2 regions of the Mycolicibacterium sp. XJ870 genome follow, and region 1 is predicted to be linked to the other one. Evidence: predicted binding sites of a transcription regulator. Region 1 holds the regulator's gene; the other holds the start of a gene.

What was found. Region 1 encodes HspR, which represses chaperone genes until heat shock. Its sites were predicted from a motif close to ANNTGAGTNNNNNNNACTCANNT; they were not measured.
Region 2: a site for HspR is predicted at 8,705-8,727, ahead of lon (endopeptidase La). Genes of this name have one in related genera too.

The regions. Positions count from the first base shown of each region.
Region 1 is NZ_JBEFTI010000011.1:127,779-143,853, forward strand. Features, by position in the region: gene clpB (ATP-dependent chaperone ClpB) at 1-2,164, opposite strand, end outside; gene ABQF30_RS27835 (macrolide family glycosyltransferase) at 2,272-3,447, shown strand; gene ABQF30_RS27840 (CYTH domain-containing protein) at 3,518-4,141, shown strand; gene ABQF30_RS27845 (GAP family protein) at 4,176-4,844, shown strand; gene ABQF30_RS27850 (TetR/AcrR family transcriptional regulator) at 4,839-5,468, opposite strand; gene ABQF30_RS27855 (ABC transporter permease) at 5,566-6,594, shown strand; gene ABQF30_RS27860 (FAD-binding oxidoreductase) at 6,606-7,772, shown strand; gene ABQF30_RS27865 (aldose 1-epimerase) at 7,791-8,693, shown strand; gene ABQF30_RS27870 (heat shock protein transcriptional repressor HspR) at 8,690-9,070, opposite strand; gene dnaJ (molecular chaperone DnaJ) at 9,067-10,245, opposite strand; gene grpE (nucleotide exchange factor GrpE) at 10,279-10,911, opposite strand; gene dnaK (molecular chaperone DnaK) at 10,908-12,776, opposite strand; gene ABQF30_RS27890 (macrolide family glycosyltransferase) at 12,990-14,159, shown strand; gene ABQF30_RS27895 (LacI family DNA-binding transcriptional regulator) at 14,174-15,217, opposite strand; gene ABQF30_RS27900 (aryl-sulfate sulfotransferase) at 15,375-16,075, shown strand, end outside.
Region 2 is NZ_JBEFTI010000012.1:59,231-75,305, forward strand. Features, by position in the region: gene ABQF30_RS28470 (PaaI family thioesterase) at 1-150, opposite strand, end outside; gene ABQF30_RS28475 (tetratricopeptide repeat protein) at 215-1,885, shown strand; gene ABQF30_RS28480 (nucleoside deaminase) at 1,895-2,374, shown strand; gene ABQF30_RS28485 (alpha-amylase family protein) at 2,371-3,735, shown strand; gene ABQF30_RS28490 (adenylate/guanylate cyclase domain-containing protein) at 3,797-5,968, shown strand; gene ABQF30_RS28495 (cyclic nucleotide-binding domain-containing protein) at 5,968-7,371, shown strand; gene ABQF30_RS28500 (esterase family protein) at 7,555-8,544, shown strand; gene lon (endopeptidase La) at 8,739-11,084, shown strand; gene ABQF30_RS28510 (HhH-GDP family DNA glycosylase) at 11,228-11,887, shown strand; gene ABQF30_RS28515 (hypothetical protein) at 11,981-12,205, shown strand; gene ABQF30_RS28520 (oxygenase MpaB family protein) at 12,217-13,092, shown strand; gene ABQF30_RS28525 (hypothetical protein) at 13,109-13,351, shown strand; gene ABQF30_RS28530 (hypothetical protein) at 13,376-13,936, shown strand; gene ABQF30_RS28535 (DUF72 domain-containing protein) at 13,946-14,674, shown strand; gene ABQF30_RS28540 (NAD(P)/FAD-dependent oxidoreductase) at 14,686-15,912, shown strand.

The DNA of each region.
Region 1 (16,075 bases):
AGTCGACCGTGCGGCCCTGACCGTCGGTCAGCCTGCCCTCGTCGAGCACCTGCAGCAGCACGTCGAACACATCCGGGTGCGCCTTCTCGATCTCGTCGAACAGCACCACCGTGTACGGACGCCGCCGTACTGCCTCGGTCAGCTGACCGCCCTGGTCGTAACCGATGTAGCCCGGAGGCGCACCGACAAGGCGAGCCACCGAGTGCTTCTCGCCGTACTCGCTCATGTCGATGCGGACCATCGCACGCTCGTCGTCGAACAGGAACTCCGCCAACGCCTTTGCCAACTCGGTCTTACCGACGCCGGTCGGCCCGAGGAACATGAACGAGCCCGTCGGCCGGTTGGGGTCGGCGACCCCGGCGCGGCTGCGGCGCACCGCATCCGACACCGCGGCAACCGCGGTCCTCTGCCCGACGACGCGCTTGCCCAGCTCGTCCTCCATGCGCAGCAGCTTGGCCGTCTCGCCTTCGAGCATCCGGCCGGCCGGAATGCCGGTCCACGCCTCAACCACTTCGGCGATGTCGTCGGGGCCGACCTCCTCCTTGAGCATCACGTTCTCGCGTGCTTGGGCCACGGGCAGCGCCGCGTCGAGCTTCTTCTCGACCTCGGGGATACGGCCGTACCGCAGCTCGGCGGCCTTGGCCAGATCGCCGTCGCGCTCGGCCCGGTCGGCTTCGCCCCGCAAGGTGTCCAGTTGCTCCTTGAACTCACGGACGACGTCGATCGCGCTCTTCTCGTTCTGCCAGCGGGTGGTGAGTTCCGCCAATTTCTCTTTGTGGTCGGCCAACTCGGCGCGCAGCTTCTCCAGCCGATCCTTCGAAGCGTCGTCCTCTTCCTTTTCGAGTGCCATTTCCTCGATTTCGAGGCGACGCACGAGCCGTTCGACCTCATCGATCTCGACGGGCCGGGAGTCGATCTCCATGCGCAGGCGGGACGCGGACTCATCGACCAGGTCGATGGCCTTGTCGGGCAGGAACCGGGCGGTGATGTAGCGGTCACTCAGGGTGGCCGCGGCGACGAGCGCGGAGTCGGTGATGCGGACACCGTGGTGCACCTCGTAGCGATCCTTGAGTCCGCGCAGGATGCCGACGGTGTCCTCGACCGACGGTTCGCCGACGAACACCTGCTGGAAGCGACGTTCCAGCGCGGCGTCCTTCTCGATGTGCTTGCGGTACTCGTCGAGCGTGGTGGCGCCGACCAGGCGCAGCTCGCCGCGGGCCAGCATGGGCTTGATCATGTTGCCGGCGTCCATCGCCGACTCGCCGGTGGCACCGGCACCCACGATGGTGTGCAGCTCGTCGATGAAGGTGATGACCTGTCCGGCAGAGTTCTTGATGTCGTCGAGCACGGCCTTGAGCCGTTCCTCGAACTCACCGCGGTACTTCGCGCCGGCCACCATCGAACCGAGGTCCAGACTGATGACCGCCTTGCCCCGCAGGCTTTCCGGCACGTCGCCGGCCACGATCCGCTGGGCCAGGCCCTCGACGATCGCGGTCTTGCCGACGCCGGGCTCACCGATGAGCACCGGGTTGTTCTTGGTGCGACGGCTCAGTACCTGCACGACGCGACGAATCTCGGTGTCGCGCCCGATGACCGGGTCGAGCTTGCCCTCCCTGGCCGCGGAAGTCAGGTCGGTGGAGTACTTCTCCAGCGCCTGATAGCTGCCCTCGGGGTCCGGGCTGGTCACCCGCGCGCTGCCGCGCACCTTGGTGAACGCCTCGCGCAGTGCCTGCGGAGACGCGCCGTGCCCGGTCAACAGCTTGGCGACCTCCGAATCACCTGCGGGAGTGGAGCCTGCGGAACGACCCGAACCTCCAGCCAGGCCGACCATCAGATGCTCGGTCGAGACGTACTCGTCGTCCATCTCGGTCGCCAACTGCTGGGCGGTCGTGATCGCGGCCAGTGATTCGCGGGACAGCTGCGGCTGCGAGCTGGCGCCGCTGGCACTGGGCAGCTGATCGACCAGCCGTTGCGCCTCAGCACGAACGGTCGCGGGCTCGACACCGACGGCCTCCAGCAGCGGTGCGGCAATGCCCTCATTTTGGGTGAGCAGTGCCATCAACAGGTGGGCGGGTGTGATCTGCGGGTTGCCTGCGGTGCTGGCCGCCTGCAACGCCGAGGTCAGCGCCGCCTGAGTCTTGGTCGTCGGATTGAACGAGTCCACGACACCTCCCTTTGTGTATGGAAAATGCTTGTCGTGTTGTTCAACGCAGTCAAGGTTGAGTCTGTTCCGCTCAACTCTGATTAACTTCGAGCGGGCACAATCAGACCGTGCACATTGCCGTCGTCGCCGCATCCGCGCCCAGCCACATGTACCCGCACCTGGCGGTCGTCCGGGAGCTCGTCGACCGCGGCCACCGGGTGAGTTACCTGGTCGGCGGCCATCTGGCCTGGCTGGTCCACCCGACCGGCGCGGACGTCATCGAATGCACCTCGGTGTTGCCGGGCGCCCCGGGCGCACCCGAAGACTGGGACGAGAACGATCCCGTCAGCGGCATGCGGATGTTCCTCGATGAGGCCATCCACGTCCTTCCGCAGCTGCACGCGGCCCTCGACGACGACCGGCCTGACATCGTGCTCTACGACATCGGCGGCATGGCGGGCCCGGTGGCAGCCGATCACTGGGGCGTGCCGGCCGCGCAGTTGTCACCGAGCGAGGTCGCCTGGGACACCTACCACGACGACATGGCCGAGGTCCTGGACCCGATCCTGAACAGTCCCAGCGGCCTGACCTACCGCGAGGTCTTCGACGATTGGCTGGCGGATTCCCGATCGAGTCTGACCTTCGACGAGGTGACCGGCGTGCCAGGACGTTGTCTTGTGCTGATTCCGCGGGTGATGCAACGCCACGCCGACCGGGTCGGCGACCGCTACCGCTTCGTCGGGCCCTGTATCGACCCGCGCCGCGAAGATCTACGCGACTGGACCCCACCACCGGGCGACGGACCGCTGGCGCTGCTGGCGTTCGGCACGGCCTACACCCAACGCGTTGACGTGTATCGCAATGTCATCGACGCACTCGACGGGCTGGGCTGGCGGCTGGTCCTGGCGACCGGCCGAGCCAGAGATCTCGGCGAGGTACCGCCATGGGTGCAACTCCGCGACACCGTCCCGCAGCCCGCGGTCCTGCAGCTCGCGGACTGCTTCATCACCCACGCCGGCATGGGTTCGTGCACCGAAGGGCTGTGGTACGGCGTGCCCATGGTGGCCATTCCGCAGGCCGTCGATCAACCGGCCAACGCCGACCGGCTGGAGGCCGTCGGAGTCGGGCGGCACCTTTCGGCCCAGCTGCCCAGCCCCGAACAGATCCGGGACGCCGCGCTCGCCGTGTCGTCCGATGAGCAGGTCAGGTTGCGACTCAACGCGGTTCGTGACGAGATCCACGCCAGCGGCGGACCGGCCCACGCTGCCGACGCGGTCGAGGACATCGTGGCCGGGCGTTGGTGAGCCTGGATTACAGGTGCAGAGACCCGCGTCAGACGCTGACGTTCGACAACTGCCGGGCTACGGTCTACCCATGTCCGAATCCGGCTTCGGTGATTTCGAATTCGAGCGGAAGTTCTTCGTCCGTGAAATGCCCGCCGTGGCGGCATCGGACCCCTCACCTGTGCTGATCGTGCAGGCATACCTGTTCGCGTCCGACGGCTACGCGGTCCGCGTCCGGGTACAGGGCACTGCCCCTGCCGAATTGGACGCCGATCCCGGCCGTCTGGTGGAGGCGATGGACGAGGATTCGATCGGGACGATGACAGCGAAAGGCCCGGCCGTCGGAGGTACCCGCTACGAGGCCGAGCGTGAGCTCGACCCATTGGTCGCAGCGCAGATTGTGCGCAGGGCCGACCAGGTGGTCGCCAAGATTCGGTACTCGATGTGGCTGGGCGAGGACGGCTGGATCATCGACCGGTTCCTCGGCGGCAACGCGCCACTGGTGCTCTCAGAGGTTGAACGGGGCGGCCCCGTGGTCGATCTGGAGATCCCCGCCTTTTGTGCGACGGAGGTGTCCGAGGACGACCGATTCCGCAATGAATACCTGGCACACCAACCGTTCGGCACGTGGGCTGATGCATATCTGACCGAGCTCGACCGGCTCGGGCCCACGTTCGTCGACACCCTGGGCCGAAACCAGTTCGAACGCCGCTAAGTTCTGATCGACCGATACGACGAGAGGGTGGGCCATGCCGGATGTTTTGGTGTCGTTGCTGACGGAACTCATCCCGCTGGCATTGGTGGTGGCGTTGTCGCCGCTGTCGATCATTCCCGGCATCCTGGTCTTGCATACGCCACGCCCGCGACCCACCGGGCTGGCGTTCCTGTTCGGCTGGCTAGTGGGTCTGGCCGTGCTCGCCGCGATCTTCGTCATGGTCTCGGATCTGTTCGGGCGGCTCGACCAACCGCCGACCTGGGCGTCCTGGCTTCGTATCGTGATCGGCGCCGCGCTGATCGTGTTCGGCGCCTACCGCTGGCTCAACAGAAAGCACTCAGAGCATTCGCCGGCATGGATGCGCAGCCTCAGCAATATCAGCCCGGGCCGAGCCGCCGTCACCGCGATGGTCCTGACCATCGTCAACCCCAAGGTGCTGTTCGTCAGCGCAGCAGCGGGTTTGGCGATCGGCACCGCCGGTCTGGGCCGGACGGGTGCGTGGGCGTCGGTGATCTACTACGCCCTGGTCGCCGGGTCTACCGTCGCAATTCCGATTGTGGCTTATGCGATTTCGCCTGACCGCCTTGGCGCACCGTTGACGCGACTCAAGGAATGGATGGAACGCAACCACGCGAGCCTGGTCGCGGGGATCCTCATCGTGATCGGACTTCTGGTGTTGTACAAAGGCATTCACGCCCTATAGGTCGGGCAGGCCCAATTCCTCGGCGTCGGCGGTCAGATAGCGCGTCACCGCCGGCGCGATCAACCGCACCACCTCGTCCCCGGTCAGGGTCGCCAGTGGCGGCACCGCCATCACGTAGCGCAGCATCGCGGTGCCCACAAGGTTCGAGGCGGCAAGCATTGCCCGTAGGCGGGCCTGTTCGCCCCCGCCGAGCACACCGGACACCGTTGTCAGTACGTATTCCTGCATGAACGACCGGAACGCCTCATGGGCATCGGAGTTCGAGGTGGCCGACTGCAACATCGCGCGCATGCTGGCCGCGGTCTCGGGCGACTCCCAGATCTTCAGATACGTGCGCACCATGCGGATGCCGACCTCGTCGGCCGGGCCTTCCAGCGCGGCGACCAGCAGGCCGGGGTCGAGGATCAGCTGCAGCGATTCGCGGAACAGGTCCGCTTTCGACCCGAACAGGTAGAGCACCATCGACGGGTCGACGTGGGCGTCCTCGGCGATGGCCCGGAGCGTCGTCTTTTCATAGCCCTCCGTGGCGAAGCGCTCTTTCGCGGCGCTCAGGACCGCGTCCCGCGATACCGGATCGCCCTGCCTGCGGCCCCGCTTCTTCGCTGTTTTCCCTGGTGAAGCCATCCGCCGACACTATCATTTCAATAATCGTTGAAATACGGTTGGCACGGCGTTACGCTCAGCGCATCATTAATTCAACACTAGATGAAAAGGCAATCGCATGACCACGCAATCGCTACCCGCTCACGACACGACGTCCGAGCACGAGCCGCCGGCCGCCCTGCGCGCCATCGGCATCATCGCGGTGCTGACCGTCGCGATCGCACTCGTCGCAATCGCCTTCGCCCTACCGGCGTCGCGGTCCAAACCGCACGACGTGCCCATCGGCGTGGCGGGCCCGCAGGCCGCCACCAGTCAAATCGCCGAGCGGCTCGAACAGCAGGCTCCCGGCGCCTTCGCGGTCACCTTCTACCCGGGCGAGCAGGCATTGCGTGATGCCATCCTCAACCGGAATGTCTACGGGGGCATTGCATTGGGCCCTGACCGCCCAGCTCTACTGACTGCTACCGGCGCCAGCCCGGCCGTCGCGCAACTGCTCAACCAGATCGGGTCAGGCCTCGCCCAGCAGTCCGGTGCACCACTACGGACCGAGGATCTCGCCCCGCCCGCCGAGAAAGACCCGCGGGGCGCCGGGCTCGCCGCCTCGGCACTGCCCATCACGTTGGCCGGCATCCTGCCCGCGATTCTTCTGACGCTCGCCCTCAAACGCGAGGTGTGGACCCGGCTGGCCGCCGTCGTCGTGTTCTCCGGAGTCGCGGGCATCACCATCGCCGCGCTACTCTTCTTCGTCTTCGGTTCCATCGAGACGAATTTCTGGGGCGCGGCCGCCGCGCTGGCCCTCGGTGTGGCCGCAGCCGGCCTGTTCATGCTCGGCCTGGGGTCGCTGTTCGGCAAGGTCGGCCTGGCCTCAGGGGCATTGCTGGCCCTGTTGCTGGGCAACCCGCTGTCGGGGCTGACGACGGCACCGGAGATGCTGCCCAGCGGTTGGGGCCAGCTCGGCCAACTCTTGCCCCAGGGCGCCAGCGCCACCCTGCTGCGGTCCGCGGCATACTTCGACGGCGCAGGGTCCGCCACCGCCATCATTGTGCTGGGATGCTGGGCGCTCGCCGGGGCAATAATGGTGGTCACCGCCGCGGTGCGGCAATCCAGCAAGCGCGCGGTGCGGCAGCGCAGGTTGACGCGCGCATAGAATGCAGCCGCGTGGGGCTTGATGACCGGGATGCGCTGCAGCAACTGCAGCATGCCGTCGACCCACAAAACGGTTCCGGCGCGGTGATCCGCGACTTCTACACCACCTGGTTCGCCACCGACCTCTCGGCCCGTGACCTGTTTCCCCCGGACCTCGACAACCAACGCAGGGCCTTTGGCCAGGCCCTGACCTGGCTGTTCGGTGAGTTGATCGCCCAACGGGCAGAGGAACCGGTGGCGTTCCTCGCCCAACTTGGGCGCGATCACCGCAAATACGGTGTGACGCAACGTCATTACGACACCATGCAGGATGCGCTGTACACCGCGCTACGCAAACATTTCACCGCTGGGTGGACCGACAGCCTGGCCGAGGCCACCCACGACGCGGTTGCGTTGATCGTCGGGGTGATGCGCGGTGCGGCCGATGCCGAGCAATCGCCTGCCTACTGCGACGGCACCGTCGTCGAGCATCATCGGGTTACCCGGGACGTCTCGGTGATCCGGCTGCAGTTGGACCAGCCGCTCTTCTACCACCCCGGTCAGTACGTGACGGTCGAGGTCCCGCAGTGGCCACGCCGTTGGCGCTTTCTCAGCCCGGCGGTCCCCGCCGACCGCTCGGGAGCCATCGAATTCCACGTGCGATCGGTCCCCGGCGGCATGGTCAGCACCGCGATCGTCGGCGAAACCCGGCCGGGTGACCGCTGGCGGATCTCGAGTCCGCACGGCGGCATGCAGGTCGACCGCGACGGCGAAGACGTGCTGATGGTGGCGGGCAGCACCGGCCTGGCACCGCTGCGGACGCTGATCATGGATATGACGCTGCACGGTGTGAATCCGCGCGTGCACCTGTTCTTCGGCGGGCGCTTTCCGTGTGACCTCTACGACCTGAAAACGCTGTGGACGATCGCCTCGACCAATCCGTGGCTGTCGGTGACACCGGTATCCGAATACAGCACCGACCCACCGTGGGCCCGCGACTACCCCGACGTCCAGCCACCGCGCGGCCTGCACGTCCGGCAGACCGGCCAGTTACCCGAAGTGGTCACCCGATACGGCAGCTGGGGCGACCGCCAGATCCTCATCTGCGGCGGCCCTGCCATGGTCGAGGCGACGAAGGCCGCGCTGATCGCGAAGGGCGCGCCACCGGAACGCATTCAGCACGATCCGCTGACGCGCTGACCGTGACAAACTTGGGCAATGGCCGGCTACCAACCCGTCACGCTGCGTGACCCCGCCTCATCGCTGTGTGCCACCTACGTACCGGATGCGGGAATGGTCTGCACCTCCGTGGCCGACGACGGTGTCGAGTTCCTGGGTCAGCGCCGCGGACTACAGGCGTACATCGCCGACGGCAAGACGCTGGGCATCCCTATTCTGTACCCGTGGGCAAATCGGCTCAGCGCCAACACCTATGACGTCGACGGCACCGCGGTCACGCTGACCCCGGGTGTCGCAGGGGTGCGTGTCGACGAGCGTGGCTCGCCGATTCACGGTGTGCTGGCGGCCAACCCGGGTTGGCGGGTCACCGAGCAGTCCGAGAACACGCTCGTCGCGACGCTGGATTGGGGCGCGATGCCCGACCTGCTCACGACGTTCCCGTTCCCGCACCTGCTGACCATGGCGGTGACGCTCGCCGACCACACCCTGACGGTGGACACCACCGTGACGCCGTCGGCGGCAGCGGCGGTCCCGTTGTGCTACGGCTATCACCCGTACTTTCAGCTTCCGGATGTCCCCCGTGAAGACTGGCAACTACAGACACCGACCATGCGGCATCTACCGGTGGACGATCGGGGCATTCCGACCGGTAAGACGTCGGAGTGGGCCGGCGGAACCGAGCAACTGGGCGGTAGGCAGTTGGACCACGGATTCGATCAGGTCCCAGACGGTGCGCAGTTCTCGGTCTCGGGTGGCGACCGCCGCATCGACGTGACGTTCCACCGCGGCTACCACGCCGCGCAGCTCTTCGCACCCCGCAGCGACGACGTCGTGTGCTTTGAACCGATGGCCGCACCGACCGACGCGCTGCGTCGCGGGACCTATCCGACCGCGGTCCCCGGAACGCCTGAGACCGCTACCTTCTCGATCATGGTCGGCTAGCGGCTGCCCCTCCTCGGCTGCCACAGGACGACCGCCTTGGACGCCATCGCAACATCGTGGCGTTGGCGGGCGGCACTGAGCTGCTCTACTTGCTGAGTCAGCTCGGCCACCCGGGCACGCAGCGCGTCGACCTGATTGGTGAGCTCGATGATGCGCTTGATGCCGGCCAGGTTGACGCCCTCGTCCTGGGAGAGCCGCTGCACCTCACGCAGCAGGTCGACATCGCGCTCGGAGTAGCGCCGCCCGCCGCCGGAACTGCGCTGCGGGCTGACCAAGCCGAGGCGGTCGTAGGTGCGCAGGGTCTGCGCATGCATGCCTGCCAGCTCGGCTGCCACCGAGATCAGAAACGTTCGGGCTTCCTCTTTTCGCTTACTCATAGGTTGCCTGCCCATCCGGCCCGTGGGTCGAATCCGCTGGCCCGTTCGGCTTTCGCGTAGGCCTCAAGGGCTTCGGCCGCTTCGCCTTCCAGGTTCGGCGGCACAGCGACCTTCACCGTGACCAACAGGTCCCCGTGGCCACCGGAGCGCTTGGGGACGCCACGTCCGCGCACCCGCAGGATCCGGCCGTCCGAGGTGCCCTTGGGTACCCGCACGCCGACTTTGCCTTCCAGTGTCGGCACGGAAAGTGTTGTCCCCAAGGCCAATTCGTGGAAGCTCACCGGCACGCTGACTGTCAGGTCGTCACCGTCGCGCCCGAACACCTTGTCCGGCCGCACATGCACGGTGACATAGAGGTCACCGGACGGCGCGCCGCGCAGCCCGGCCTCACCCTGGCCGGGCAGGCGAATGCGTTGGCCGTCCTCAACACCCGGCGGGATCCGCACGTTGATGGTGCGGGTCCGTGTCGTGACACCGGTACCTTGGCACTCGCCGCAGGGGTGCTCGATGATCGACCCGCTGCCCCGGCACTCGGTGCACGGTTCGGAGAAGCCGAACGCCCCCTGGTTGCGGTTGATCACCCCGGAGCCATTGCAGTTCGGGCATACCTTCGGGCTGGTGCCCGGCCGCGCACCGCTGCCATGGCAGTTGGTGCACGGTGCCGGACTGGTCAGCCGCAGCGGCATGGCCACGCCCTTGGTGGCTTCCAGGAACGACAACTGGGTTTCGGTTTCCAGATCGTTGCCGCGGCGCGGCCGGCTGGGCCGGGCTTGCGCGCCCCGACCGAACAACCCACCGAAAAGATCGCCGATGTTGGCGCCACCGGCCTGGCCGGCCGCGTCGAACAGGTCGCCGAGGTTGAATTCGCCCCCGTCGGTGGTGAATCCACCACCGCCGAAGTTCCCGGCGCCCGGGTTGAACCGGCGGCCGAAGCCGCCGCCGGCGAACAGCCGCCGGGTTTCGTCATACTCCTTGCGCTTCGCGGGGTCCGACAGAACACTGTTCGCCTCGGACACCGCCTTGAACCGTTCTGCGGCTCCAGGCTCGGAGTTCCGGTCGGGGTGCAGTTCGGAGGCCAGTTTCCGGTAGGCCTTCTTGATCTCGTCGGCGCTGGCGTCAGAGGAGACGCCGAGTTCTTTGTAGAAATCCTTTTCGACCCATTCGCGTTGGGCCATGCTGCGTCACCTCCTTGCCTCTAGTTGTTCTGTCTAGTTGTCTGATTCTGCGGTCTGCGGACCGCCGGCGTCAGTGTTATCCGTGGGTTCGGCCGCTGTGTCGACCTCTTCCGGCACGGTGTCGACCACGCCGACCATGGCGTGGCGGACCACCTGTTCGCCGACCTTGTAGCCGCGGCGCATGACGGTTCCGACGACGGGATGCGTTCCCTCGCCCTCATGCTGCACGGCCTCGTGAAGCGATGGGTCGAACTCGTCGCCCTCCTCGCCGAACCAGGAAAGGCCCAGGCTCTCAAGAGCATTGACGAGCTTGTCCGCGACCGACTTGAGCGGCCCGGACTCCAGGTCGCCATGGCTGCGGGCCCGATCCAGGTCGTCGAGCACACCAAGCAACTGGGTGACGACGGTGGCCTTGGTGCGGTCCGCGGTGGCCTGCTGATCGCGCAGCGTGCGTTTGCGGTAGTTGTCGTACTCGGCCTTGACCCGCTGCAGTGTGGCCTTGAGTTCGGCGACCTCGTCGCTATCGTCCGCCAACTCCACGGCGTCGGCCGCGGCCGGCGCCGCCCCCTCGGGGGTCGGCGCCGACTCGCGAACCTCACCGGTGTCCGGATCGATGCGCCGTTTGTCGGTGATGGTCACCGGCTCGTGCGAATCGTCTTGACTCACTTGTTCTCCCGGTCATCGTCAACAACTTCGGCGTCAACCACGTCGTCGTCCGAGCTGGCGGAACCTCCGCCTGCCCCGGCGCCGGCGCCGCCGCCGGTCTGCTCGGCCTGGGTGGCCTCGTAGATAGCTTGACCCAGACCCTGGCTCTCGACACCCAGCTTCTCCATCGCGGACTTGATCTCGCCGATGTCGGTGCCTTCCAACGCCTTCTTGGCATCGGCGATCGCGGCATCGACCTTGGTCAAGGTGTCCTCGGGGACCTTCGAACCACCCTCGGCTTCGCGCTGTTCCTTGACGAACTTCTCCGTCTGGTACACCAGCGACTCGGCCTGGTTACGAACGTCGGCCTCTTCTCGACGCTTGCGGTCCTCCTCGGCGTGGGCCTCGGCGTCCTTGATCATCCGGTCGATCTCCTCCTTGGACAGGCCGGAGCCTTCCTGGATCTTGATCGTGTTTTCCTTGCCGGTGCCCTTGTCCTTGGCGGTGACGTGCACGATGCCGTTGGCGTCGATGTCGAACGTGACCTCGATCTGCGGCACGCCACGCGGGGCCGGCGGGATACCGGTCAGCTCGAAGGAGCCGAGCAGCTTGTTGTGCGAAGCGATTTCGCGCTCACCCTGGAACACCTGGATCTGCACCGACGGCTGGTTGTCGTCCGCGGTGGTGAAGGTCTCACTCCGCTTGGTGGGGATGGTGGTGTTGCGCTCGATGAGCTTGGTCATCACGCCGCCCTTGGTTTCGATACCGAGGCTCAGCGGGGTGACGTCAAGCAGCAGAACGTCTTTCACCTCACCCTTGAGCACACCGGCCTGCAGGGCAGCACCCACAGCGACGACCTCGTCCGGGTTGACGCCCTTGTTGGGCTCCTGGCCGCCGGTCATCTCCTTGACCAGTTCGGAGACCGCGGGCATCCGGGTGGACCCACCCACCAGCACGACGTGGTCGATCTCGGACACCGAGATACCGGCGTCCTTGATCACCGACTGGAACGGCTGCCGGGTGCGGTCCAGCAGATCCTGCGTGATCTTCTGGAACTCGGCGCGCGTCAGCTGCTCGTCGAGGAACAGCGGGTTCTTGTCCGAGTCGACGGTGATGTAGGGCAGGTTGATCGAGGTGCTCTGGCTGGAGCTGAGCTCGATCTTGGCCTTCTCGGCCGCTTCACGCAGCCGCTGCATGGCCATCTTGTCCTTGGTCAGGTCGATGCCTGAGGTGCTCTTGAACTTGTCGACGAGCCACTCCACGATCCGGTCGTCCCAGTCGTCACCGCCGAGGTGGTTGTCACCCGAGGTGGCGCGGACCTCGACGACACCGTCGCCGATCTCCAGCAGCGAGACGTCGAACGTGCCGCCACCCAGGTCGAACACCAGGATGGTCTGTTCCTTCTCGCCCTTGTCCAGGCCGTAGGCCAGGGCGGCCGCGGTCGGCTCGTTGACGATGCGCAGCACGTTGAGGCCGGCGATCTGGCCGGCTTCCTTGGTGGCCTGACGCTGAGCGTCATTGAAGTAGGCGGGCACGGTGATGACCGCGTCGGTGATGTCCTCACCGAGGTACGCCTCTGCGTCACGCTTGAGCTTCATCAGCACGCGCGCGCTGATCTCCTGCGCGGTGTACTTCTTGTCGTCGATTTCAACGGACCAGTCGGTGCCCACGTGTCGCTTGACCGAACGGATGGTCCGGTCGACGTTGGTCACGGCCTGGTTCTTGGCGGGCTGGCCGACCAATACCTCGCCATTGCGCGCGAACGCGACAACCGACGGGGTGGTCCGGGAGCCCTCGGAGTTCGCGACGACGACAGGGTCGCCGCCTTCCAGAACCGCCACGACGGAGTTGGTGGTCCCGAGGTCGATGCCGACCGCACGAGCCATGGTGTTGCCTCCTGATAGACATATAGGGGTCTGAGCGGACTGCGCTCAAGCCTGCTCCGGCCGACTATACGTTGTCAACCTAGACTTGAGTCTGTATCACTCAACTTGCTGTCGATCTGCTCAACGGAGCCGATGGCGGTTTTGTTCCCGGGCCCACAAACTTCGCCGACGAGTTCAGCGCCTGGCGCGCGGGTCGGGTTACCTTGACCCATCGTGGCGACCATTTTTGTTTACGGGCCGCTTGGGGCTGGGCACATCAATCCCACGCTCGGAATCGTGGCCGAACTCGTACGGCGGGGGCACCGGGTGACCTATTGGGCGCCCCGTATGTTCGGGGACCGAATCGCCGAGACCGGTGCCCGGTTCGAACCGGTCGTCTCCACCTGGGAACAGCTCGATGGCGGGCCACCGCAGATGCATGGCAAGGAACTGATCCGTGCGATGGGACTGCTGCTGGACGAGACCGCGGCCGTGGTGCCGATACTCGCCGAGACGCCACCACCCGATCTGGTGCTGCACGACGGCACCCTCGCCTGGTGGGGGAGGATCCTGGCTCATCGGTGGGGTGTGCCCGCGGTGGAGATCTGGCCGAACTTCGTCAGCAACAGGCACTGGTCGATGAACGCCTACGCCAAGATCAACCCCGTCAGCCCGCGGTTTCTGTGGCAGATGTTCCGGATCGGCCGCTACCTGCGCAGCCAGGGCATCACCGAGATCGGTGACTTCCTCCAGGGCAGATCCGCGGCCGCGCGGCTCGTCACGCTGCCGCGCGCCTTCCAGTACGCCGGCGACACCTTCGACGGATGGCACTTCGTCGGGCCGTGCCTGACCGAGCGGGCGTTGCACGCCGACTGGTCGCCACCAGCTACCGGTCGGCCGGTGCTGCTGGTCTCGCTCGGCACTGCCTACAACGCCCGGCCCGAGTTCTACCGGATGATCATCGAGTCGGCCGTCAACCGCCCCTGGCATGTGGTGCTCGCGATCGGCGACCAAGTCGATCCCGGCGGGCTCGGACCCATCCCAGACAACGTCGAGGTCCATGAGCAGGTACCACAATTGGCGGTCCTCCGGCACGCTCAGGCTTTCGTCACCCACGGCGGGATGGGCAGCACCATGGAGAGCATCTACCAGCGGGTTCCGCTGGTAGCGGTGCCGCAGATGGCCGAGCAACGGGCGAACGCCGATCGGATCGCCGGACTCGGTCTTGGCTTCGCTCTCGACCCTGAGCACCTGAACGCGGATGCCATCTGGACAGCGGTGACCGCGGCGGCTGACGATGCCGGCCTACGTGATCGACTGGCTCAGATGCGTGCCGAGATGGACACTGCCGGAGGCGCAACCACGGCTGCGGGCGTGATCGAACGAGTGCTGGACGAACATTGAGCCGCTGGTCGGGATCAGCAGCATCGCCACTCGCCGGGGCCGTTGTGTCGATCCGGAGCACACCCGCAGGTGTCGCCGATCCGTAGCGACGGCTCCATATCCGGTCCGGCCACCGTTGCGCCGTCCAGCAGATTGCTGAGCGCCCGGTGGGCGATGGTGTCGACGGGTTGCTGCGCTGCGGTGAGACGGAACTGCCCGTAGTCGTTATCGCTGCCGTCGAAGCCGACGACGCGGATGTCGTCGGGAATCTGCAGCCCCGCATCGATGATCGCGCGCACCGTCGCCGTGGTCTGCCCGTATGTCCCGACCACGAATGCCCCAGGGGCGCCGGCACTTCGCAGGAACGCGCCGACGGCAGCGTAGGCCCCGGCCGGGGTCAGATCGGTGCGGATGAGCGGGACGTCATCTCCGACGACGGAGGTGACGCCGGCGAAGCGTTGCCGCACGGTTTCACGGTCACCGTGGCGGACGTCGGCCTCGGTGAAGCCCCCGACCAATGCGATGTCGGCGCACCCGTGCTGGTCGACGAGGTGCCGCGTGACGAGCTCACCGGCGCGGGCATGGTCCACGCCGATGATGTCGACAGCCACCTCGCCACGGATGTTGTGCATCCATACCACCGGAATGCGCTCCTGCCGGCAAAGTTTCGCGGTTTCCTGCGCATTCGCGGCGCCGATCACGACGAGACCGTCGATCCCGACTTCGGCGAACGCGGTCGCGAACTCGAGCTCGCGTTCCGGGTCGTATCCGGTGTTGCCGATCACCGTGAGGTGGTCGCGCGCACGGGCCTCGACTTCGATCCGCCCTACGAACTCGCCGAACAGCGGCAGCGTGAGATCTGGGACAAGTAAGCCGATCTGGCGCCAGCGCCGGGGCCGACGAAGTGCTCGCGCGCGGAGATCGGGCCGATAGTTCAACTCATCGATAGCCGCAATCACTTTGGCCCGCAACGACTCCGACACCGGACGCGGGCCGTTGTTCAGCACATAACTCACCACCGCCGTCGAGGTCCCGGCGCTGCTCGCCACGTCAGCCAGTGTCGGCCGTTTCCCACTCACGCAGGGACACCTTTCGGTCGTTGGAAACGCTGTCGCCAGCCTTTGAATCACGTCGATTGTGACGGTTCCGCCGGCGCTCTCGCTCGTTACGCTAATCGATTAGAACCTTTACGAGGAGGACCCATGGTTGTAACAGGACATTGGTGGAGTAGCTGACATGGCATTCGTACGACACTCCGGGGTCACGTACCTCGACCCTGAACTCGCATACGACAGTTACGTCCTGTTCACCGGCGCCGATTCTGTCACCCGCCTGATCGACCTGAACGGCACGGTCGTGCACGAGTGGCCCTACGCCGGGGTTCCGCCGCGAATTCTCGATCCGGCACTCAACGGCGGCCGCATTGGCGACGTCGGAGTGCAACTCTCCGACAGCGACGACGCGCGCGGCGGCATCTACGCCAATGGCACGGTCGGACAGCTCGATTGGGACGGCGAGCGGGTGTGGGAGTGGGGCGCCCAGGCACCCGCCGGTGCCGCCCGACAGAACCACGACTGGGAGCTACTCCCCAACGGCAACCGGCTGATCCTCGTGACGGTTCCGCGGGTGGTGCCCGCCCTCGGCGACCACGTCGTGGGCGATCAGGGCCTCTATGAAGTCGACCCGGACGGCGGGATCGTGTGGCAGTGGCTGGCCGGCGACCATCTCGATGAGTTCGGGTTCTCCGAGGCCGGGTGGGCGGCGCTGCGGGAGACCGTCGCACGCGACCCCGAAGACCCGTGGGGCTACCTGGAGATGAACAGCGCCAAGTCGCTCGGACCCAACCGATGGCACGATGCCAAGCCCGACAGCGTCTTTCATCCCGACAACATCGTGGTCAGCTTCCGCAAGGCCAACATCATCGCGCTGATCGACAA
Region 2 (16,075 bases), on a different contig from region 1:
TTTGGCGGCCTCGACCTCGTCGGCGTCCACCTCCGAGCGGATCGTCGCGTCAATGAGCTCCCGCACCGAAGCGGCCAGTGGTTCGTATACCGACCGCAGACGCTGCACATCGGCAGAACTGAAGCCCTCAACATGGGTGAAACCCGCCATCCGAGGAAGGCTAACCGATCCGCAGGTCTTCTTCCGACAGTGCCTGCGGACTATCGTGCCAAAGGTGACGGATCTTGTTCCGACCAAACCGTATTACCAGCTCGGGTCCTATCATCGGCCGATCGAGACGGATTCGCCGCAGGCCCAGACCTGGTTCGACCGTGGCATGGTCTGGGCCTACGCCTTCAACCACGAAGAGGCCATCCGCTGTTTCGAACGGGCCCTGGAATTCGACGGTGACCTGGCGATCGCCCACTGGGGAATCGCCTATGCGATCGGCCCCAACTACAACAAGGCCTGGGAGGCGTTCGACCCGGTCGACCTGGAGACCTCGCTGACCCGGGCCAGGGCCGAACTCGAGCTGGCCGCGGGCGGCCGGGCCACCACGGTGGAGCGCGATCTGATCTCGGCGCTGCACAAGCGGTTTCCCACCGGCGATCCGACCGACACCGCGGGCCTGCTGGCCGGCCACGCAGACTACGCCGACGCCATGGCGGCGCTGGCCGGCACCCTTCCGGGCGACCTCGACGTACAGACGCTGGCCGCCGATGCCCTGCTCAACGTGACGGCATGGGCGCTGTGGGACGGTCGCACGGGCGAACCCGCCCCCGGCTCCCGGGTACGCGAGGCCAAGCAGATCCTCGACGGCGTGCTGGGTACCCCGGCCGGGCGCGAACATCCCGGGGCACTGCACCTCTACATCCACGCGATGGAGATGTCGACCACGCCGCAAGCCGCGTTGCCTGCCGCCGACCTGCTCCGCGGCCTGGTCCCCGACGCAGGCCACCTGCAGCACATGGCCAGCCACATCGACGTGCTGTGCGGCGACTATCGCAGCTCCATCGTGGCGAATCTTGCTGCGGTGCACGCTGACCGGGCGTTCGTGGAGCGGGAGGGCGCGCTGAACTTCTACTCGCTGTACCGCGCCCACGACCTGCATTTCGTGGTGTATTCGGCGATGTTCGAGGGCAGTTCGCAGATCGCCCTGCAGGCCGCCGACGAACTTTCCCGCCAACTCACCCCCGAGTTGCTGTCCGTGCCCTCACCGCCGATGGCCGATTGGCTGGAGGCATTCGTGCCGCTGCGCATCCACGTACTGGTCCGGTTCGGCCGGTGGGATGACCTGATCGCCGAACCGCTGCCCGCCGACCCCGAGCTGTACTGCACGACGACGGCGACCATCCACTACGGCCGCGGCGTTGCGTATGCCGCGACGGGGCAGCTTGAGGCGGCCCGGGCCGAGCGCGAAGCGTTCACCGCGGCATACCGGCGCATCCCGGACAGCCGCTACCTGTTCAACAACACCAGCGTCGACATTCTGGCCATCGCCGCAGAAATGCTCGATGGCGAACTCGCCTACCGGGCAGGCGATCACGAGACCGGTTTCGCACACCTGCGACGGGCGATCGAACTCGACGACGCACTGCCCTACGACGAACCGTGGGGCTGGATGCAACCGACCCGGCACGCCTACGGCGCCCTGCTGCTGGAACAGGGACACGTCGAGGAGGCGGCACAGGTGTACGCCGCCGATCTCGGGCTCGATCCCACGCTGAGCCGGTCGTGCCAGCATCCGAACAACGTGTGGAGCCTGCACGGCTATCACGAATGCCTGCAGCGGCTGGGCCGCGATGGCGAAGCCACGATCATCGGCAGGCAGTTGGAGCTGGCCGTGGCCCGCGCCGACGTGCCGATCGCGGCGTCGTGCGCATGCCGCCTCGGCTCGCCCGCGTAAACTCCGGCTGTGGCCATCAGCGATGACGACCTCCGGCATCTGCGCAGGTGCGTCGAGCTCGCCGGCGAAGCCCTCGACGTCGGCGACGAACCGTTCGGCTCGATTCTGGTCGACGACTCCGGCCGGACGCTGTTCGAGGACCGCAATCGGGTCAAGGACGGCGACGCCACCCAGCACCCCGAGTTCGCGATCGCCCGCTGGGCCGTCGGGCATCTGGAACCCGGACAACGGGCAGCCGCGACCGTCTACACCTCCGGCGAACACTGCCCGATGTGCTCGGCCGCGCATGCGTGGGTGGGATTGGGCCGCATCGTCTACGCGACCTCGTCCGCACAATTGAGCGGTTGGCTGGCCGAATGGGATGCACCGTCGGCACCGGTCGCACCCCTGCCGATCACCACTGTGGCTCCCGGCGCCGAGGTCGACGGACCGGCTCCCGAACTCGCCGAGGCCATGAAAGCGTTGTACGTAAAGAAGTTTCGGGCATGACAGGGTCCTCGCGCAAGCGCTCGTCCGCGACAGGGTCCTCGCGCGAGCCGGCATGGGTGACGCACGCCATCTGGTGGCAGGTGTATCCGCTGGGTTTCGTCGGCGCGTTCCCCGCTGACCCCGCGCCGACGCCCGACCAACACCGGTTGCGCCGAATCGTCGAATGGCTGGACCACGCAGTGGAACTCGGCGCCTCCGGCGTCGCGCTCGGCCCGGTGTTCGAATCCCGCACCCACGGCTACGACACCACCGACCATTTCCGCATCGATCAAAGGCTTGGCGACGACGCCGATTTCGATCACCTGATCACCGAGGCGCATCGGCGCGGGCTGCGGGTCCTGCTCGACGGCGTGTTCAACCATGTCGGCACCGATTTCGGCAGGTACCGCGAAGCCCTCGAGGGTGGCGGCGACCATCCCGCGTCCACGTGGTTCCGCCGCCGCGGCGCGCAGTCGGGGTTCGACACGTTCGAAGGCCACGGCGAACTGATCGCGCTCAACCACGACAACCCCGAGGTGGTGGAGTACACAGCCGGCGTGCTGCGGCACTGGCTGGGCCGCGGCGCCGACGGCTGGCGACTGGACGCGGCATACGCGGTGCCCGACCGGTTCTGGGCACAGGTACTGCCGACGGTGCGCCGCGAATTCGGCGACGCCTGGTTCGTCGGCGAGGTGATCCACGGCGACTACCCTGCGACGGTCCACGCCGCGACCTTCGATTCGGTCACCCAGTACGAACTCTGGAAGGCCATCTGGAGCGCGCTGAACGACGGAAACTTCCACGAACTCGACTGGGCGCTGCAGCGGCACAACGACTTCCTGGAAACCTTTGTGCCGCTGACGTTCATCGGCAACCACGACGTCACCCGGATCGCCAGCCAGCTGGAGAATCCGCAGCATCTCGAGCACGCGCTGGTCATCCTGCTCACCACCGGCGGGACACCGAGTGTCTACGCCGGCGACGAATCGGCCTATCGCGGGGTCAAGGAGGACCGCCGCGGTGGCGATGATGCGGTTCGTCCGGAATTCTCCTCTCCCCCAAGCGATTCGGATTCTCCGGGCGCCGACATGCGGCGGCTGCACCAGTACCTCATCGGAGTACGCCGCCGTCATCCATGGCTGCACACCGCGACCACCTCGGCGGTTGCGCTGACCAACACGCAGTACGTATACCGAACCGCCGGCGACACCGGTGCACTGCTGGTGGCGCTCAACATCGACGATGCGCCGCTGCGGCTGTCGCTCCCGGAGCTGGGTGTGCCGTCCGGGCAGGTGATCTCCGGTTCGGGGGCTCCGCCGCAGGATGTGGTTTCCCAGACCGAGGTGCCCCCGCATGGCTGGCTGATCATCGAGCCACGCTAACCAAAAAGTTCTCCCCAGCGGTGTCGTCGCCAACTGACGCACGCTAACGTGAAAAAGGTCTATGACCTCACCCACTGAGCCTACGACCCGCACCGAAACCGTGACTGCGCCGAAACCGAGGAGTCCCCGGCGCGGTGTGCTGTCCAGGGTCAGCATCCAATCGAAGCTGCTGGTGATGTTGCTGCTGACCAGCGTCTTGTCGGCCGCCGTTGTGGGGTTCATCGGTTATCAGTCCGGACGTGAGTCACTACGCGACTCGGTGTTCGACCGGCTCACCCAGATCCGCGAATCGCAAGCCCGCCATCTCGAGGCGACCGTGGGGAACCTGACGAATTCGATGGTGGTTTACACCCGCGGCGCCACCACTGAAGACGCGATGCGCGCGTTCACCGCCGGGTTCGCCGAACTCGGTGGCGCGAATATCGGCCCGCCGCAGCAGCAGTCACTGGTCGATTACTACACCGACAGGTTCGCCCCACCGGGCAACGGGGCCGGCGCCCCAGAAGTCGACGTCGACGCGCTGCTGCCGCAATCCAATGCACAGCGGTATCTGCAGGCCCATTACACAGCGCCCGTCGAAGACCGCGACGCCGCGCTGAAGCTCGACGACGCCCGCGACGGCAGCGCCTGGTCGACGGCGAGCGCACGGTACAACCAGTACTTCCGGGAGATCGTCGACCGATTCGAATTCGAGGACGCCCTGCTGATCGACTCCCGGGGCAATGTCGTCTACTCCGCGTACAAGGGCGTCGACCTCGGCACCAACATCCTCAACGGTCCGTATCGCGGCAGCAACCTGACCGGTGCATACCGCGAGGCACTGAATTCCAACTCGCTCGACCACGTGTCGGTCACCGATTTCGGCGACTATCAGCCCTCCGAGGAGCCGGCCGCCTGGATGGTCTCGCCCGTCGGCCCGGCGGCAGGCATCCAGGGTGTCCTCGCGCTGCAACTGCCCATCTCCAAACTCAACCGCGTGATGACGTTCGGCGGGCAATGGGAGGCCGCCGGCCTGGGCAAGACCGGCGAGACGCTCATCGTCGGGCCCGACGAGTTGTTGCGGTCCGACTCCCGGATATATCTCGAGAACGCCGAGCAGTACCGCGAGAACGTCGTGCAGGCAGGCACGCCGGCCGACGTCGCCGACCAGGCGATCCGCCAGCACGGCACGACGCTGGTGCAGCCGGTCGCCTCGGAGGCGGCGAGTCTGGCCCTGCAGGGACAACGCGGGACATTGATCGGCACCGACTATGAGGGTCGCGAAACCCTTCAGGCGTATGCACCGGTCGACCTGCCCGGTCTGAACTGGACCATCGTCGCGAAGCTCGACACCGCGGAAGCCTTCGCTCCGGTGGCGACATTCACCCGGACCCTGGTGCTGTCGACTGCGGTGATCATCTTCGTCGTCTGTATCGCCGCGCTGTTGTTGGCGCGGCTGTTCGTGCGGCCCGTTCGGCAACTCGAGGCGGGGGCACGCCGGATCAGTGCCGGCGACTACGACGTCACGCTGCCCGTCGTTTCGCGCGACGAGTTCGGCGACCTCACCCACACGTTCAACGAGATGAGCCGGAACCTGCGGATCAAGGAGGAGCTACTCAACGAGCAGCGCCAGGAGAACGACCGGCTGCTGCTGTCCCTGATGCCCGAACAGGTGGTGCAGCGTTATCGCGAGGGCGAGGAGACCATCGCTCAGGACCATCAAGACGTCACGGTGATCTTCGCCGACATCGTCGGCTTGGACGCGCTCGCCAACGACTTGTCCTCCGACCAATCGGTGTCCATCGTCAATCGGCTGGTCCGGCAGTTCGACGCGGCAGCGGTGAACCTGGGTGTGGAGAAGATTCGCACCCTGCACAACGGCTACCTGGCCAGCTGCGGACTCAACGTGCCGCGGCTGGACAATGTGCGACGGACCGTCGACTTCGCCATCGAAATGCAGCACATCATCGATCGATTCAACGGCGAGAGCGGCAACCACCTGAAGCTGCGTGCGGGAATCAACACGGGCACGGTGACCAGCGGACTGGTTGGCCGAACCAGCCTGGCCTACGACATGTGGGGCGCCGCAGTCAATCTCGCCTATCAAGTGCAGAGCGGGTTCTCCGAGCCGGGCGTGTACGTCACCGGCAAGGTGTTCGAGATCATGCGGGACTCAAGACAATTCACCGCGGCGGGCGATATCACCGTGGACGGACGTAGCGAGCCGGTCTGGCGGCTGTCGGAGCGGCAGTGATGAGCGAGCTGTTCTCGGCGCCGTGGTTCTGGTGGGCTGTTGCCATCGCGGTCGGACTGCCGATGGCTTTGGTCTGCCTCACCGAATTGCACAACGCTCTGGTTCGGCGGAACAGTTATCTGGCGCGGCCGGTGAATCTCATCCGCAACTATGTGCTGCCGCTGGGCGCATTGTTGCTGCTGCTGGTCAAGGCCACCGAAGTGGCGACCGAGGCGACGGCGGTGCGGATCGTCGCAACCGGGTTCGGGTTCGTGGTTCTGGTTCTGTTGTTGTCCGGGCTCAACGCCACGCTGTTCCAAGGCGCGCCGGAGGGCAGTTGGCGCCAGCGCGTGCCATCGATATTTCTCGACGTCGCGCGGTTCGTGGTGATCGCTGTCGGCATCGCGCTCATCTTCGCCTGGATCTGGGGAGCCAATGTCGGCGGGTTGTTCGCCGCGCTCGGGGTCGGGTCCATCGTCTTGGGTCTGGTCCTGCAGAACTCCGTCGGCCAGATCATCTCCGGGTTGCTGGTGCTGTTCGAGCAGCCGTTCCAGCTGGGCGATCTGGTGGCCACCCGGTGGCTCCCGGGCGGCCGAGTCGTCGAGGTGAACTGGCGGGCAACGCATCTCGATTCCGGAAGCGGCGTGTACATACTGCCCAACTCGCTTCTGGCCACTGAGTGGTTCATCAACCTGAGCCTGCCGCGCGACGGCCGCTCGATGGAAGTGGTCACGATCTTCTCCACATCCGATCCCCCCGACCGGGTGTGCGCTGTGCTGACGAGGGTGGCCGGACTGCTGCCGCAGTTGCGGCCCGATGCCGCACCGGAAGTCGCCAAGGGCGCCGCCGGGGAATACACCACGACGATCCCGCTGCGAAGCGCCGGCGCGGACGCCGCTACGCGCTCAACGTTCCTGCGCTGGTTGTGGTATGCGTCCCGACGGGCCGAGTTGCATCTCGACGACGCCGAAGACGGCTTCCCCGACCAGGAGGTAGCCGAGGACGCGCTGGCCGTGATGCGGCAGTCGCTGCGGATCGGGCGGACCGATCAGGAGGCGCTGCTCCCCCACATCCGGATCGTGCGCTACGGCGCCGACGAAACCGTGCAGTTCGCCGGTGAGGTGCCAAGCCACATGACATTCGTCGTGACGGGCCGGGTGCGTCTCACAGCGACCACCGACAGCGACGCCACCGTGGGCATTCGCACCCTCGAGCGCGGTGACTACCTTGGCCAGACCACGTTGACCCGCGAACCCGTGATGGCGTCGGCCCGAGCGCTCGAGGAACTCACCGTCGCCGAGGTCGACCGTGAACATATCGAGGCGCTGGTCCTGCGAAATCCGTTGCTGTTACAGGAGATCGGGCGCGCGATCGAAGAACGTAAAGCCACCGTCCAACGGGCGCTGGCCCTGGCCGGCGATTGACGGCCGTCGAGATCTCGGTGACGTCACGGCGCGGTGTCGGCGCCGAGCCTTAATCGTTAGCCAACCGCGATCGGCACATGCGGCGTTGTTACGTGTGTGACTGGTGTGGCAAGTGGTTCACTTTGCTCGCAAAGCAGCGGCAATTGCTTGTGGCATGCGATGAAAGGTGGGTTGGTTGCCGTTATGAAGTTCCTCAAGAGCGTGATGTGGCTGCGCCGGTTGGTGGTCGGGGCCCTGGCGGCGCTGATGCTGCCTGGTCTGATCGGGTTCGCCGGGGGGTCGGCGAGCGCTGGAGCATTCTCCCGGCCAGGCCTTCCGGTCGAGTACCTCGACGTCTTCTCCCCATCCATGAACCGCAACATCCGGGTGCAATTCCAGGGCGGTGGCCCGCACGCGGTTTACCTGCTCGACGGCCTGCGGGCCCAGGACGACTTCAACGGCTGGGACATCAACACCCCGGCATTCGAGTGGTTCCACGGGTCGGGGCTGTCCACGATCATGCCCGTCGGCGGCCAGTCCAGCTTCTACACCGACTGGTATCAGCCGTCCAAGGGCAATGGGCAGGACTACACCTACAAGTGGGAGACCTTCCTGACCCAGGAACTGCCTGCGTGGCTGGAAACCAATCGCGGCGTGTCGCAGACCGGCAACGCGGTGGTCGGCATTTCGATGGCCGGCAGCGCGGCCCTGACGTACGCGATCCATCACCCACAGCGGTTCATTTACGCCGGAACACTTTCGGGATTCCTCAATCCGTCCGAGGGTTGGTGGCCGATGCTGATCGGGCTGTCCATGAACGACGCCGGTGGCTTCAACGCCGAGAGCATGTGGGGACCGTCGACCGATCCGGCCTGGAAGCGCAACGACCCGATGGTGAACATGGCTCAGCTCGTCGCCAACAACACCCGGATCTGGATCTACTGCGGCACCGGAACCCCGTCGGATCTGGATGCCGGCACGTCCGGCGGCAATCTGATGGCGGCGCAGTTCCTCGAAGGACTCACACTGCGTACCAACGTCACGTTCCGCGACAACTACATTGCGGCGGGCGGCACCAACGCGGTCTTCAACTTCCCGCAGAACGGTACGCACGCCTGGAACTACTGGGGTGCACAGTTGCAGCAGATGAAGCCCGACATCCAGCGGGTGCTGGGCGCTCAATCCGTCACCTAGAGATCCACCCACCCAGGGAGCCTGCCGTCCACCCCCGACGGCAGGCTCCCTGCTTTGGCGGGCAGTTGACTCTGCGGGCACGGTCTCGGCTACTCGAACTTTCGCGCCGTACGCGCAGAGCGAACGCCGGCCACCGCGGGAACAAACGGACGCCAGCCAAGGTTGAGCGCATCAGACTGAACTTTGGAGGTTTGATGTCCGATCCAATCGCAGTGCCCGTCCTGTTTGTCAGCGAGCCGATTCTGCTGCCCGGAATGGTGGTGCCGATCGAGCTCGATGACGCCGCCCGCGCCGCGGTCGACGCCGCCCAGGCGACCGACACCGGAAAACTCCTGATCGCCCCGCGTCTGGACGACCGCTACCCCACCTACGGTGTCCTCGCCTCGATCGTGCAGGTCGGCCGGATGCCCAGCGGTGGCGCGGCCGCCGTGGTGCGCGGTGAACGGCGCGCCCACATCGGCTCCGGCACCACCGGGCCGGGCGCGGCGCTGTGGGTGGAGGTGACCGAGGTCGCCGACGGGCCTTCGGACGACGAGACGAAAGCGCTCGCCGCCGAATTCAAGAAGCTGCTGCTGGCGATGCTGCAGCGCCGCGAGGCCTGGCAGATCGTCGACGTGGTCAACAAGATCACCGACCCGTCCGCGCTGGCCGACACCGCGGGTTACGCGTCCTACCTGACCGACGTGCAGAAGCGTGAGCTGCTGGAAACCGAGGACGTTTCGGTGCGCCTGCGCAGCCTCATCGCCTGGACGGGTGAACACCTGGCCGAGGTCGAGGTGAACGACAAGATCGCCGAGGACGTCCGGTCCGGGATGGACAAGCAGCAGAAGGAGTTCCTGCTGCGTCAACAGTTGGCGGCGATCCGCAAGGAACTCGGCGAGGGTGAGCCCGAGGGGTCTGAGGATTACCGGGCCCGCGTCGAGGCTGCCGACCTGCCCGAGAAGGTACGCGAGGCCGCACTACGCGAGGTCGGCAAACTGGAGCGGTCCAGCGAGCAGAGCCCCGAAGGCGGCTGGATCCGGACCTGGCTGGACACCGTGCTGGACCTGCCGTGGAACGTGCGGACCGAGGATTCGACGGATCTCAAGGGCGCACGCGAAATTCTGGACGCCGACCACCACGGGCTCGACGACGTCAAGGAACGAATCGTCGAATACCTGGCTGTGCGGTCGCGTCGTGCTCAGCGCGGCATGGCCGTCGTCGGCGGACGCGGGTCCGGTGCGGTGATGGTGCTGGCCGGGCCTCCCGGCGTCGGCAAGACGTCGCTTGGCGAGTCCGTCGCCCGGGCCTTGGGCCGCAAGTTCGTCCGCGTCGCCCTGGGTGGGGTGCGTGACGAGGCCGAGATCCGCGGCCACCGGCGCACCTACGTCGGCGCACTGCCGGGCCGCATCGTGCGGGCCATCGGCGAGGCGGGATCAATGAATCCCGTTGTGCTGCTGGACGAGATCGACAAGGTGGGCTCGGACTACCGCGGCGACCCTTCGGCTGCCCTGCTGGAGGTGCTGGACCCGGCGCAGAACCACACGTTCCGCGACCATTACCTGGATCTGGACCTGGATCTGTCCGACGTCGTGTTCCTGGCGACGGCCAACGTGATCGAGAGCATCCCGTCGGCCCTGCTCGACCGCATGGAGTTGGTGCAGATCGACGGGTACACCGAGGACGACAAGGTGGCGATCGCCCGCGACTACCTGCTGCCGAGGCAGCAGGAACGCGCCGCACTGTCACAGGACGAGGTCACCGTGACCGACGCGGCGCTGCGCAAGATCGCGGCGGACTACACCCGTGAGCCTGGCGTACGGCAGTTCGAGCGACTGCTGGCCAAGGCGTTGCGGAAGGTGACGACGAAGCTGGGCACCCGCACGCGCGGAGGACCAGCAGACGCGACCGAAACGTTGACCATCGACGAGCCGAATCTCGTTGAGTACCTGGGTCGGCCACGGTTCACCCCAGAGTCCAGCGAGCGGACCGCGGTGCCCGGCGTGGCGACCGGCCTGGCCGTCACCGGCCTGGGCGGCGACGTACTCTACATCGAGGCGAACTCGAACGAGGGTGAGCCCGGGCTGAAGCTGACCGGTCAACTGGGCGATGTGATGAAGGAGTCCGCGCAGATCGCGTTGTCCTACGTGCGCGCCCACGCGTCGGAACTCGGTGTCGACCCCAAGACGCTCGACCGGCAGATCCACGTGCACGTGCCCGCGGGCGCAGTTCCGAAGGACGGTCCGTCGGCCGGTGTCACGATGGTGACGGCGCTGGTGTCCATGGCGACCGGCAGGCAGGTGCGCGGTGACGTCGGCATGACCGGTGAGGTCACGCTGAACGGCCGGGTGCTGCCCATCGGCGGGGTCAAGCAGAAGCTGCTGGCGGCTCAACGTGCGGGTTTGTCAACGGTTTTCATCCCGCAGCGCAACGAGCCCGATCTGGACGACGTGCCGGCCGAGGTGCTCGAGGCCCTGGAGGTCAAGCCGATGACCGATGTGGCCGACATCATCGTGCAGGCACTGGAGCCTGCCGGGGCGAAGGCGGCTCAAGCGGCCTGACCAAACTCCACGAGCGTGCGGGTTTGTTGCTGGCGACACGGCGTGTTGCCCGGCAGACCCGCACGCTCGGCGGAAGGACGCCAACAGCCTGCCGCCGAAGTGAACTGAGTTTCCCCGCCACCTGATCGGGTATGCGCTCCGACATGTCCAACACACACCGGGACGTGGTTCGCCGGCTGTTGAGCACCGCAGGCAAGACCTATGCCGAGGATGCGGGCATTCGGTTGGCGGACAAGCCGATGCCGCTGTTCGAACTGCTGGTGCTGTGCATGCTCGCGAGCAAGCCGATCGACGCCGGCATCGCGACCCAAGCCGGCCGCGAACTGTTCGGCAGCGGCTTGCGGACGCCGAGGGCAGTACTCGAGGCCGATCGATCGGACATGATCCGCGCATTCGGTCGCGCTCATTACGTGCGCTACGACGAAAGCTCGGCAACCCGGCTGGCGGACATCGCCACGGTGGTGACCAACCGCTACAACGGTGACCTGCGCCGGCTCGCCTCCGAAGCCCAGCAGGACATCGGTGCGGTGAAACGGCTTCTGAAGCAGTTCAAGGGAATCGGTGATACCGGAGCGGACATCTTTCTGCGCGAGGTACAGGACACCTGGACCTGGGTGCGGCCGTACTTCGATGATCGGGCCCTCGGTGCGGCCCACGATTTGGGCCTGCCGAGCGATCCGGCCGCACTGGCGAAGCTGGCTCCGAGCAACACCGCACCGCTGGCCGCCGCGCTCGTGCGCACGTCGTTGGATGACGAGCTGCGCGCTGAGCTCACGCGGCACCCCGCTGATGCCAACGCCTGAGTTCGGACAATCTGACCCGTTTACCCGACCCACCGCAGAATCATCATTAACATAGGGGCGCCTGGCAACGTCGGTGAGAGGTGAATCGGTTACATGCTGACCGCAGTACGCAAGATCCTCGGTTTTCAGATGACGATCGCGGAATGGATTGGCACCGCGATCATCCTCGGCGTTCCCTATCTGATCATCGGGATGATCTGGTCAGTGACCCATACCGGCCACCTCGCGGGGCTGGACGGTGCCGATGCGGTGGTGTCGTTCCTCGGCTCGATCGTGTCGTGGCCGGTGCTGCTGTTCACCAACGTCTGTATGAGCTGACGGGCGCGCAGATGTCTGTCGGGGACGACACCCGCGCCACCCGGATCTGGGTCAACAGGCGCACCGCGCGCTGGGACGACGGCCCCGTCACCGTCGCTGATGCGATGGATTTCTGGTCTTTCGCCGCCGGAGCCGCCAACGTCATCATGCAGATGTCCCGGCCGGGAGTCGGGCACGGAGTCGTCGAGAGCAAAGTGGATTCGGGAAACCTGCTGAAGCACCCCTGGAAGCGGGCCCGCACCACGTTCCAATACCTCGCCGTGGCGATCCTCGGCCGGCCCGAGGATCGCGTCGCGTTCCGTGACGCCGTCGACGTAGCGCACCGGCAGGTGAAGTCCGGACCGACAAGTCCGGTGAGCTACAACGCATTTGACCGAGACCTGCAGATGTGGGTGGCGGCCTGCCTGTTCGTCGGGCTGGAGGACACCTACCAGCTGCTGCGCGGGGCGCTGACCCCCGAGCAGGCCGAACAGTTCTACGCGTCGGCGGCCACGCTGGGCACCACGCTGCAGGTCACCGCGGACCAGTGGCCGCCCACCCGAGCTGATTTCGACGTGTATTGGGATACCGCATGTGAGCAGGTGGCCGTCGACGACGTCGTCGCGCAGTACCTGCGCGACCTGGTGAACCTGAAGATGGTCAATCCCCTGCTGCGGATACCGTTTCGGCCGCTGCTGAAGTTCCTCACCGCGGGTTTCCTGGCGCCGGTTTTCCGCGACGCGCTCGGCTTCGGCTGGGGGCGCGGGCGCCAACGGCTGTTCGAGTGGTTGTTTCTCCTGGTGGCGTTCGGCAACCGGTTCCTGCCGATTTTCGTCCGGCAGGGCGGTAGCTATCTGCTCCTGGCCGACGCGCGCCGCCGGGCTCGAACCGGCCGCCCGCTGATCTGAACGGGTGGTGAATCGAGTGCGACGGATTCTGAGTCATAAGGTCAGCGTCGAGCAGCTGATCGAAACACTGCTGTGGCTGGCCATTCCGTACATCGTGATCGGCCTGGTGTGGACCTTCCTCCACCCCGACCAGGTGCAACTCATCGAAAGCGAACTCCTCACACGGGTACCTGCCGGCGCCAACCTGGTGGCATTCGGCCAGGTGACCGTGTTGTGGCCGATTCTGCTGATCGGCGGCGAGGTGTGCGTAGCGATCTGAGACTGTTGGTTAAGGTCGAGCGTCGTGAAGGCTTGTGCGGTCCTCGTCGCAGCGGCAGCGGTGCTCCCCGGATGTACGTCCGGCACCGTCATCAACACCGGCGACACGCCGCAACACAGCCCGCCCAGCTCGGCGACACCCATCCCCCAGTTCGGCACCGCGAACCTGGTGAACGCCGCCGACTATGCCGCCCAGGTCGAGGGTCGAACCGGCTATTACTTCAGCACGCCCAGTGGACGCTGGCAGTGCGCGATCCTCCCGCACGACCGGGCGGGCTGCGAGTCCGCGAACGGCGAGAGCATCGGCATCGCCGGAGCGCCTGAAGTGGTGGTCGACGGCGAAGCCACCGCCGCCAACGCGATCGTGGTTCATCGCGAGAACGAGGCCGCGTTGATCGTGCTGCCGCAGTCCCAATTCACCCTGGCATCCGCAAAGGCCCTACCGTTCGGCAAAGTGCTTGCGGTCGCGGGGTTTCGGTGCAACGTGCAGGAAGAGACGGGGGTGTCCTGCGTGCGGGAATTGACCGGCAAAGGTTTCACGTTCTCCGGTGACGGCTACACACTCCGATACACCGACGTCCCATAGCGCAGGCAGATGATCCGGATCGGCACCTCGGGCTGGTCATACGACCACTGGAACGGCGTGCTGTATCCAACCGGCACGCCGGCCTCGGCGCGATTGGCCCGCTACACCGAGGAGTTCGGCACCGTCGAACTGAACGCCAGCTTCTACCGATGGCCCCGGGACACCACCTTCGCCGGCTGGAAGCAACGGCTACCCGACGGATTCACCATGTCGGTCAAGGCACACCGGGGTTTGACGCACTACCGCAGGCTGGGCTCACCGGAGCCGTGGATCGAACGGTTCGACCGCTGCTGGACCGCGTTGGGCGATCGCAGTGAAGCTCTCCTGGTCCAGCTCCATCCAGGCGTTGCGCGTGACGACGACCTGCTCACCGATTTCCTGTCGCAGATGCCCGACCGCATCCGGGTGGCCATGGAGCTGCGGCATCCCTCGTGGAACGACCCGGCCGTCTACACGCTGCTGCGCCGGCACGGCGCCGCCTACGTCGTCATGAGTGGGCCGGGATTGTTGTGCGAGCCGGTGGCCACGAGCGATCTGGTCTATGCCCGCTTGCACGGACCCGAGGACCACGCGATGTACGCCGCGTCCTACCCGGACGACCAGCTGCAATGGTGGGCCGACCGGATCGCCCACTGGGAGGGCGAGGGCCACCGCGTCGTCGTGTACTTCAACAACGACCTCGGCGGTCACGCCATCCACAACGCCCGAACACTCAAGCGGCTGCTGGCGCGCGAGTAGGCTGAGTCGGCATGACCACGCCATCCACGTTTGCGATCATCGGCGGCGGCCTGGCCGGCGCCAAGGCAGCCGAGGCGCTGCGGGACAACGACTTTGACGGTCATGTAGTCCTGTTCGCCGCGGAGGAGCACCTGCCCTACGAACGCCCGCCGCTGTCCAAGGAATATCTGGCGGGCAAGAAGACCCTGCAGGATTTCACCGTCGACCCCGCGGCCTGGTACCGCGATCACCACGTCGAACTCAGGCTGGGCACCGAGGTGTCGGCCGTCAATCCAGCTGAACACACCCTCACGCTGCCCGACGACAGCACCGTGCGGTACGACAAGCTGCTGCTGGCCACCGGATCGGCCTCGCGGCGCCTGCCGATCCCCGGCGCCGACGCGGCTGGTGTGCACTATCTGCGCACGATCGACGACGCCGTTGCGCTGAACTCCGCCCTCACCGAAGGGTCCTCGCTGGCGATCGTGGGCGCCGGATGGATCGGGCTTGAAGTCGCGGCAGCGGCCCGCGAGCGTGGCGTCAACGTCACGGTGGTCGAGACCGCACGACTGCCACTGCTCGGTGCGCTCGGTGCAGAGGCCGCCGAGGTGTTCGCGGGCCTGCACCGCGAACACGGCGTGAATCTGCGGCTCGAGCAGACAGTGGAGGAAATCTCCACCAGCGGGGGCACCGCAACCGGCCTGCGCCTCGGCGATGGCTCCACCGTGGCCGCCGACACCGTTTTGGTTGCGGTGGGCGCGGCACCGAACATCGGGTTGGCCGAACGCGCCGGGCTCTCCACTGCCGACGGCGGCGTGCTGGTCGACGCCGCCCTGCGAAGCAGCGATCCCGACATCTACGCGGTTGGTGACATCGCCGCTGCCCAGCATCCGTTGTTCGGTGTGCGGATCCGCACCGAGCACTGGGCCAACGCCCTCAAACAGCCTTCGGTGGCAGCAGCCGCAATGATGGGAAAGCCGGCCGAGTATGACGAGCTGCCCTATTTCTTCACCGACCAGTACGACCTCGGCATGGAGTACGTCGGCCATGCGCCCGATTACCAGCGCGTCATTTTTCGCGGCGATGTTGCCGCGCGGGAGTTCGTCGCGTTCTGGCTCGACGCCGAGGACCGGGTGCTCGCCGGCATGAACGTCAACGTGTGGGATGTGCTCGACGACGTCAAAGCCCTGATCCGGTCGCGTGTCGCGGTCGACCCCGGCCGCCTGGCCGACCCGACCCGACCGTTGAACGCGGGGTAGCTGGGCCGGGGAAACCGACTGCGGTTCAACTCCGCTGCGGTTCAACAATATTGTCGTCTTCGCAGGAGTTCGCTGTAACGTGCATGGGGCGCCGACGGACGCGCAGCGTGCGGCGCCGACCCGCGCCAGAATGAGCCGACAGCGGCAGCAAGGGGTGTCCATG